One region of the Staphylococcus nepalensis genome, then DNA from elsewhere that is predicted to be linked to it. Evidence: riboswitches for the same ligand, from Rfam matches in the RefSeq annotation. Region 1 holds a riboswitch; each other region holds the start of a gene.
What was found. A riboswitch is a leader RNA that binds a small molecule or an ion and turns the genes downstream of it on or off. The one in region 1 is predicted to bind thiamine pyrophosphate.

Region 1 (3,290 bases):
CTGTTTTTTCAATACTATTCATGGCATTAAAGATAGGTTCAGGTTTCAGTACCATGCCTTGACCACCGCCAAACGGATAGTCGTCTACTTGATTATGTTTATTTTCAGCAAAATTTCTAAAATCTACAGTATTAACTTGTAACATCTCTTTATCTTGCGCTCTTTTTAAAATTGAGTGATTTAATACGCCTTCAAACATTTGCGGAAACAATGTTAAATAATCAATTTTCATTATTCTAACAACCCTTCCATAGGCGTAATGTCGATGCGTCTACCTTCCACATCTATACGTTTAACAACATCTTCTATATAAGGAATAAGGTATTCTTTATCGCCTTTGACGACCCACACGTCGTTAGCACCTGTCTCAAAGATTTCTATTACTCTACCAATTGGCGTTTCTTTATCATCGAACACAGTACACCCGATGATATCTGAATAATAATACTCATGTTCGCCTAATTCGATTTCTTCATGGTCACGTTCTTGTAAAAGTGTTTCACCTTTTAAATATTCAATATCATTAATGTTGTTGATACCTTCAAAAGTAAGCATATGTAATCCTTTATGCATACGATAAGACGCGATTTTTAATTCTAATGCCGTTCCATTTTGACGTTCTATCATGACAGATTCACCAGGTTGAAAGCGTATATCAGTAAAATCTGAATGGGATTTCACTTTTACTTCGCCTTTTATACCATGTGTGTTAATAATTTTACCAATTTCAACTTTCATATATGTTCCTCCGATAATATCCGTGTATCAATTATTTTGATAATTGATTTCATCTTTACTATAACTTAAATTATTATAACATGAAATATTTGTATTATTATAAATCATTATAGTTGCTATGATATTAAAATATCGTTTCTACATCGTCAATATGCTTTTTAGACTATTTCAGTGTGAAAATGAAACAGAATAGCAATCCGATTTTTTCTAAAGTTTCATGATACTATCCTAGAAATTAACTAGAAGGCATCACTTGGGTTAGACAGATTACATGAACTAAAGCACATGGATAAGTAGTGCTTTATCAAATACTGCCAATATAATATTTAAGGCTGAGACACTTTTTCATGCCCCAGCCTTTACAAATTTTATATTTGTGAATAATAACGACTATTTTTGATCGTCAAATTTTTTCAAGATACCTTCTCTTGATAAAATGTTGTGTACAGTGTCTGTTGGTTTAGCACCGTTTTTTAACCATTTTAATGCTAATGCTTCATCAATTTTAACTTCTGGAGCATTCACATTATTTGGGTTATATGTTCCAATTTGTTCGATGTTACGACCATCACGTGGCGCACGAGCATCTGCTGCTACGATACGATAGAATGGATTTCTTTTTGAACCTAAACGTGTTAAACGTAATTTAACTGCCATTTATATTCTCTCCTTTAATTTTCATAGTTTTTATTTTCTACAAGAAATAATAATAACAGTAATTAACTACTTTGTAAAGAGTTTCTTCTTTACCAATATATATTTTTCTAATCATAGTATCCCTACACTTAAACTTTACCGGGTTGAAACAATATTGACATCAGGCTTGAAAAGATATACATTGAAAACAAATGAAATCATGCACGCAATAGGGGTGTTTTTTAAACTGAGATGAGATTTACTCAAACCCTTTGAACCTGATCTAGCCAAGACTAGCGAAGGAAAGTGTTAGAAAATAACGATGATATTTTAATATCTATAATCTTTCATCTATATCTTTTTAATACACAACTTCCCTAGTGAAGATTGTGTATTTTTTATTTAATATATTATTTTAGGAGTGAAATAATGCGTAAAACAATTCTAGTAACTGGTAGCAGTAGGGGCTTGGGCGCAACGATTGCAAAAACTTTAGCTGCTCAAGGCCACAATGTGATTATCAATTATGTTCAGAACGAAACTTTGGCAAAGCAATTGGTAAATGAAATCGGAAATGACCTTGCGCTTGCAATACAAGCAGATATCACTGACAGAGCACAAGTTGATCAGTTAATTGCGACAGCATCCACTCACTTTGGAAAAATAGATGCGGTTGTGAACAATGCACTAGTAGGGTTTAAGTTTGACCCTACCTCTCAAAAATCGTTTAAAGATTTATCTTGGACGGATTACCAACAACAAATTGATGGTACATTAAAAGGCGCTTTTAATGTCACGCAAAGTGTTATTCAACAATTTATCCAAAACAAATCAGGAACCATCCTATCAATTGGAACAAATTTATATCAAAACCCGGTCGTCCCCTATCATGAATACACGACAGCCAAGGCAGGCTTAATCGGTTTCACAAGAAATATCGCTGCCGAATTAGGTCAATATGGCATCAATGCTAATGTAGTTTCTGGCGGCTTATTAAAATCTACAGACGCCAGTGCAGTAACATCAGATGCAGTATTTGATTTAATTGCACAGACTACCCCATTACGTAAAGTTACATCTCCACAAGACGTTGCAAATATGGTTGCTTATTTAGTTACAGACCAGGCCAAAGGTATAACTGGTCAAAACTTTACCATTGACGGTGGCTTAACAATGAATTAAAAATAATTGAGGAATGGAGGTCGAAGTAATCAATGACACATACACGACATCTCAATATTGGTGTTTGAATTTATGGCTGTGGTCATCATCAAGCTGCTTGGCGTATGCCTGAGTCTAGCATTGGACGCATTAGTGATATAACATATTATCAATCATTAGGCCAAATAGCAGAACAAGGAGTATTTGATGATGTGTTTTTTGCAGATAACCAATCTTTCCCAGCTCAATCTGATAGTGATATGCCAGCATTTTGGTTTGATCCTTTAATGAATTTAGCAGCAATACCACAAGTTACTTAAAATATCGGATTAGTTGCTACTATTTCGAGTACTTTTTCTAATCCGTTTACCGTCGCAAGACAATTATTAAGCCTTGATTATATGAGTCATGAACGCGCAGGTTGGAGTTTAGTCACATCTATGTCAGATTTAGAAGCGGCTAATCACGGTATGTCCAGACTACCTGACCATCATGAGCGTTATAAAAAAGCAGATGAATTTGCATTCGTAACAAACCAATTATTAGAATCTTGCCATGTTTCAGATTTTTTGGGTAACAAGGAAAAAATATTTTAGTAAATAGTGATGGTATTAACGCTATAAATTATGAAGGACACTATTTCAATGTACAAGGCCCTTTAACTACGCCGAGTAGCCCACAAGGTAAACCTGTCGCAATGCAAGCTGGCGCTTCAGATTCTGGCATTGCTTTAGCTACTAAATATGCAGATGCTG
Region 2 (3,290 bases), 810 kb from region 1:
AATATATCAGCCAAGGTTCACTTGTTGGTATAACAGGACAGATGCAATCACGTAAATTTGAAAAAGAAGGACAGATGCACTTTGTATCAGAGCTTTTTATTGAAACCATTCAATTCATGTCCCCACGTATTAAAAAGGAAGCAGAAGCATTTTTTGAACCACCGACTATAGAAACAAATGAACCATCTATAAGTGAATTCCATTTAGAAGAAAATGATATATATGAAATTGTATAAAATGCCATCCACACCTAACTCCCCTTTAATATAACCCATCAAATCTAATATACATTATATCCTACTATTAAATTATACTTCTATCAGGCTATTCCTTCTAACTTAATATTTATTTCGTTTAGATAGGAATAGCTTAATACATAATTTAGCCAATATTGATATCTAATATAACAGAATAATCAGACAAATTACAAGTTTATTACATTAGATAATTTTCCATATTAAGCAAAAGTACTTTCATAACAGTTTTTTAGAATAAAGTTAGACTATTATAACTTTGGATAAATGTAACTCGCATGTAAAGAAAGTATACACTTTTTTATTTGACTGTAACCTACTACTATTTTTTAGATGTTATAGTTGTAATTGCAAATTAATCATAACTAAAAATTATTTACCTTATAGGAGGAATTATTAACAATGAAAAAAACAGTATTAGCATCAACATTAGCAGTAGGTTTAGGCGTTACAGGATTCGCAGCAGGAAACTCAGCAGACGCAGCCGAACAAGGCGTTGACAAAGCACAATTAGCACAATTAGCACAATCTAATCCAGAACAATTAGATGCATCTCCAGTTCAAGAGGGTGCATATAACTATAACTTTAATCATAATGGCCAAAATTTCAATTTTGAATCAGATGGCCAAAATTGGTCATGGAGCTTTGGCGAAGGTTCTAGTTCAAGCGACGTTTCATCAGAACAATCTACTACTGAAGAACAACCACAACAAACTGAGCAAGCATCAACTGAACAACCAGCTCAACAAGCTGCGCCACAAACTGAACAAACACAACAACCAAAACAAGAAGCTACAACAAAAGCTTCAACTCAATCATCAAGCTCAAATGAAGCTTCAAGTGGTTCATCAGTAAACGTTAATTCACATTTACAAGCAATTGCACAACGTGAATCAGGCGGAGATCTTAAAGCTGTAAACCCATCATCAGGTGCAGCAGGTAAATATCAATTCTTACAAAGCACTTGGGACTCAGTAGCACCTGCAGAATATCAAGGTGTATCTCCAACAGAAGCTCCAGAGTCAGTACAAGATGCTGCAGCAGTTAAACTTTATAACGAAGTTGGCGCTTCACAATGGGTTACTGCATAATTTAAAATAATAACATTATTTAAGTAATAAGAAGAGGCTAGGTTAAAATACCCTAGTCTCTTCTTTTTTGCAATAAATGATTAAAATACCAATATATTTATATCTAAATCCTAAAGCGCCAGTTCTTACTCATGAACTTCAGCGTATGTATAACTACCTATAAAAATAATGACTTAACCTTATCGAGATATAGAATCTATTAAAAATAATATGCGATTTCATATTTGATTGAATTTGCAATGTGTGAGTTAATTTGTTATGTTTAAGAAACTATAAAGTATAAGACTACTAGGGGAGCCGTTAGGCTGAGATGAAATAGTTCAGACCCTTACAACCTGATTTGGTTAATACCAACGTAGGAAAGTAGTATTGTATTAATATTTTGGGAAAGTAACGCTGACCTATGTATTAATTAACTACATTCCTACGTGGGATGTAGTTTTTTTATTTAGGAGGGCTAAGTGTGTTATTTTCACAAGAATTAAAAGAAGCTTCAAAACCAATTATAAAGAAAATTTATAAAGATCCTTTTATACAAGACATGTTACATGGAACACTTTCTAGCGACGCAATCAAATTTTATTTAAGGGCAGATGCATCTTACTTAAAAGAATTTGCAAATATTTATGCATTATTGATACCTAAAATGAACCAATTAGAAGATGTTAAGTTCTTAGTAGAACAAATACAGTTTATAGTTGAAGGCGAAGTGGAAGCACATGAAATATTAGCAGAATATGTTCAAGAGAATTATAATGAAATCGTACAAGAAAAAGTATGGCCACCGAGTGGTGATCATTATATAAAGCATATGTATTTCAATGCTTATGCTAAAGAAAATGCAGCATATACAATTGCAGCTATGGCACCATGCCCTTATGTTTATCAAGTGATTGCTAAAGCGGCATTAAAAGATAATGGATTAAATCAAAATTCTATTTTAGCTAGATGGTTTGAATTTTATAGTAAAGAAATGGACGCACTTGTAAATGTGTTTGATAATTTAATGAACCAGTTAACCGAAAATATGTCTATTAAAGAAAAAAATGAAATTAAATCATGTTTCTTACAAAGTACGGTACACGAACGTAATTTCTTTAATATGTCTTATATTCAAGAAGATTGGTTATACGGAGGAGATTAATATGAATAAACCTAGCATCGCTTTAACGATTGCAGGAACTGACCCTACTGGCGGAGCAGGGGTTATGGCAGATTTGAAATCTTTTCATGCTTGTGGTGTATATGGTATGGCAGCCATTACGAGTATTGTTGCTCAAAATACAAAAGGTGTACAGCATATTCATAATATAGAAACACAGTGGTTAAAAGAACAACTAGAAAGCATATTTAATGACGAGTTACCACAAGCATTGAAAACAGGAATGATTGCATCAAAAGAAATGATGGAATTAATACAGCAATATTTAAAAAAATATTCTGATATCCCATACGTGATTGATCCCGTCATGTTAGCCAAAAGTGGGGATTCACTTATGGATGATGATGCTAAATCTAATTTGCAAAATATTTTATTACCTCATGCTACTGTTGCAACACCGAATTTGCCAGAAACGGAAGAAATTACTGGTATATCAATCAAGGATGAATCATCTATTTATCAAGCGGGCAACATTTTTATTAATGAGATAGGTAGTAAAGGCGTTGTGATTAAAGGCGGGCATTCAGAAGATAAGAATAAAGCAACAGATTATCTTTTTACAAAAGACAATGTATATACTTTTGAAGAGCCTAGGTATGAAACAAAGCACACGCACGGTACAGGATGTACTTTTTCAGCGGTTATTACAGCAGAGTTAGCTAAAGGGAAATCGATGTATGAAGCGGTCCGAAAAGCGAAAAAATTTATTTCATTAAGTATTAAATACACGCCCGAAATTGGACAAGGTAGAGGACCGGTAAATCATTTCGCATATATGAAGG
Region 3 (3,290 bases), 210 kb from region 1:
TGTGTTTACACTTAATATATCTATTGGAATAATTTCATCACTGTCAATTCTTCCATATAACACAATTTGTGTAATTAAATAACTCATGCCGTAACTGAAAATAATAAGTAAATAGTGATATTTTCTGTGTTTTGGATTTAATTCATCTTTATACACGATATACCCAATGTGAATAACAAACGGGATGATAAAAATGATAGCAAAAAAGCTATAAACTTGTGTCATTAGAATTAACGTTATAATAAAAAAAAGAATACCTATAACTAAAAAGAAGATTGAAACATCATAATCATATTTCGTTGTTCTTAAAAGGGCAAACCCAATTAATATAACTGCAACACCAAATAAAATAATTAATATCGCACTTATAACAGGAAAATTCCCTATATAATTACTCATAACTCTTATGATTTCTGCAAAAAATGCATTTATAAAATCCCAAACATTATGAATATGTAATTCTATTTTACCCTTATCCTTTAAATCATGGATCATGGGTAAATTTATTAAAATGATGAGACCTGTGAAAAGCGAAACGATGCCTATTATATAACTATATAATATCTCAGCGTGTTTCTTAAAAAAAGACATACCATTCACCTCAAAGTTATTATATATTAACATTTTGTTCTTGTCTTTAATAAATCCATAAATAAGTCTATAGTATGATAGAAAAAAGTGGTATAGTCAACTTTCCACTAAATTTAAATTACTAAACAAATATTTTACAATCAAAGAATTAAAGTTTCATCTATACTTATTGTTTACGTTTCATTTCATGTGGTAAATAATAACTGTAAGTCATGTTTACTGTGAAGGAGTGTTAAATTATGAGTAAAGAAGAAGCAAATAAAAAAGCAGCTGAAAAAGCAAAAGAAGCTGAAGATAAATTAAAAGATAAAAAAGAAACTGCTGAAAATAATACTGAAGAAACAAAGAAAAACGTTCAGGACAGTTTAGATTAAAATTCGGTATAACGCTTTAAAAAATGTGTTGATTCAAAGATACAGAGGTTATATCGTTACTAAAGGTCGGACTTTCAATATAGACTTCTATTGAGACACTATATATGGCTAGGTTGTTGACTTCTTTCTACGATGAGGATTAGCAACCTAGTTTTTTTATGTATTTTGTTTACCTATGGCTCAACTACTTCTATTAACTTTTGTAAAGAAATAAGAAACATATTTATACATATATAATTAGTGTGTATCAGTAGATAATTAAAACTAAAGTATAAAGTTTCGCTTCTTAATTCTGTTGAGTTAGTGATGCTTAGACATGAACATGAGCATACACTCACACGATGGTTTTACCCTTATCGTTCTTGTATATTTTCTAGTCATCTTTACCAGAGTTGAACAATGAAATCATTTTTGAAAATCTGGTTTCTGTTTTCCTCTTTATGATGAGCCTTATATGATATAATGCTTTTTATAAACAATATGAGTTCTATCCGGTTTAGGATAATGCAATACTTTCGAAATCGCAACGTCTATTTTGCACCTAATGACTTTAACATTCGTGAATCTTTAGTTTATTCTCGATACGTCTTGACATAAGTGGTGAAAAATCATACATTATAGTTAAATTTAAAATTAATATTCGCACTAGGGGTGTTTAGTGACTGAGATGAGGTATACCCTCAAACCCTTTGAACCTGATCTAGATTAAGCTAGCGTAGGAAAGTGTATTGCGATACAATATTTTCTGTATCCATATGCCTATGTTTAGCGCGCAACTTCTAGAAGGTTGTGCGTTTTTTTTGGAGGAGAATTTATGTCAAAGGGTTTAAAGCTATCAGAAATTTTAGTAACTGTACTTATAGCAGTTGTCTTTGCGCTTATTTATAATATATGGACTTTAGTTTATAAAGCTGTGCAGGTTTCAGGTCTTCATCTTGAAGAGCTCACATATGGCGCCTGGTTTATGGCAGCTATTGTGGCTTATTTAATTATACCGAAAGCTGGGATTGCTTTATTAGCTGAATTTGCTGCAGGCGCTGGAGAGACGATTGTTATGGGTAGATTTGATATTCCCACAATAGTATATGCGTTGCTTCAAGGATTAGCATGTGAAGTTATTTTTGCTGTTTTTAGATATAAATCACGTTCTGCTATGGTAGCAATATTAGCAGGCCTTTTAGCCTCTATCTCTACACTTCCACTTGATTTTGCATATGGATATTTAGGAGAAATTGTTGGGTGGAATTTAACACTATATATCGCCTTTCGTTTAATTAGTGGTATTGTAGTTGCTGGATTATTATCTTATTATATCGTAAAAATATTAGATCAAACCGGTGTAACTAAATTATTTAGACCTGCAACCCAAAAAGATTATGACAATTTATAAGGAGCATGAAAGTTGATAGGAATTGAAAATCTACGATTAAAATACCCAAATGGGATTAAGAAAATATTCGACCATTTTTCACTAAATATACAAGATAAAGAAAAGCTACTTATACTTGGTCCATCTGGTTCAGGCAAAAGCACCCTACTTAATGTTTTAAGTGGTATTGTGCCGAATCTAATCGACTTACCCATGAAATACGATAAATTAGAAATTGATAGTAATTGCGGAGTTATTTTTCAAGACCCTGATAGTCAGTTTTGTATGCCAAAAGTATATGAAGAACTCGCTTTTGTTCTAGAAAACTTGCAAACACCTCGTCAAGAAATGGATGCGCTGATCGAATCAGCACTTGACTCTGTTGGTCTGAGTGTCAACAAAAATCAATATATCAACAATTTAAGTGGTGGCATGAAACAAAAGTTAGCTATTGCAGAAACATTACTTCAACAAGCAGATACACTCTTTTTAGATGAGCCTACTGCAATGTTAGATGTAGAAGCAACTGTTGAGTTATGGGATAAAATTAAATCATTGTGGCAAAACCAAACAGTTATCATAGTAGAACATAAAGTAGAACATATATGGCAACACATAGATCGTGTCATATTATTAAATTATGATGGAGACATCATAGCTGACGCGATGCCAGCTGAAATACTTAACAACTACGAACATCTATTATCTGAGTATGGCGTGTGGCATCCTAAGGCATGGAGTAGAGCACCCAAACCAATCGAGCTCGATCACAACCCAGAAACAAATAATAAGATATTCACTTTTGAAAAAGGCATCATTAAAAGAAGAAAACGATCACTTATCAATATTCCTAAGCTTGAGATTACGCAAGGAGAATGGGTTACCATCACTGGTCCAAATGGTACAGGTAAAACATCACTATTAGAATCAATGATGCAACTAATTAGATATGATGG

Region 2: another riboswitch for thiamine pyrophosphate. It lies ahead of tenA (thiaminase II); the one in region 1 lies ahead of BJG89_RS08705 (3-oxoacyl-ACP reductase).
Region 3: another riboswitch for thiamine pyrophosphate. It lies ahead of BJG89_RS09780 (ECF transporter S component); the one in region 1 lies ahead of BJG89_RS08705 (3-oxoacyl-ACP reductase).

The regions. Positions count from the first base shown of each region.
Region 1 covers NZ_CP017466.1:1,844,130-1,847,419, forward strand. Annotated here, with positions in the region: gene trmD (tRNA (guanosine(37)-N1)-methyltransferase TrmD) at 1-232, opposite strand, end outside; gene rimM (ribosome maturation factor RimM) at 232-738, opposite strand; gene rpsP (30S ribosomal protein S16) at 1,129-1,395, opposite strand; TPP riboswitch at 1,596-1,696, shown strand; gene BJG89_RS08705 (3-oxoacyl-ACP reductase) at 1,804-2,556, shown strand; partial or broken gene BJG89_RS08710 (LLM class flavin-dependent oxidoreductase) at 2,625-3,290, shown strand, end outside.
Region 2 covers NZ_CP017466.1:1,036,234-1,039,523, forward strand. Annotated here, with positions in the region: gene BJG89_RS04725 (single-stranded DNA-binding protein) at 1-236, shown strand, start outside; gene BJG89_RS04730 (transglycosylase family protein) at 657-1,346, shown strand; TPP riboswitch at 1,627-1,725, shown strand; gene tenA (thiaminase II) at 1,810-2,490, shown strand; gene thiD (bifunctional hydroxymethylpyrimidine kinase/phosphomethylpyrimidine kinase) at 2,492-3,290, shown strand, end outside.
Region 3 covers NZ_CP017466.1:2,057,225-2,060,514, forward strand. Annotated here, with positions in the region: gene auxA (lipoteichoic acid stability factor AuxA) at 1-591, opposite strand, end outside; gene graF (glycopeptide resistance-associated protein GraF) at 831-965, shown strand; TPP riboswitch at 1,603-1,704, shown strand; gene BJG89_RS09780 (ECF transporter S component) at 1,780-2,355, shown strand; gene BJG89_RS09785 (ABC transporter ATP-binding protein) at 2,368-3,290, shown strand, end outside.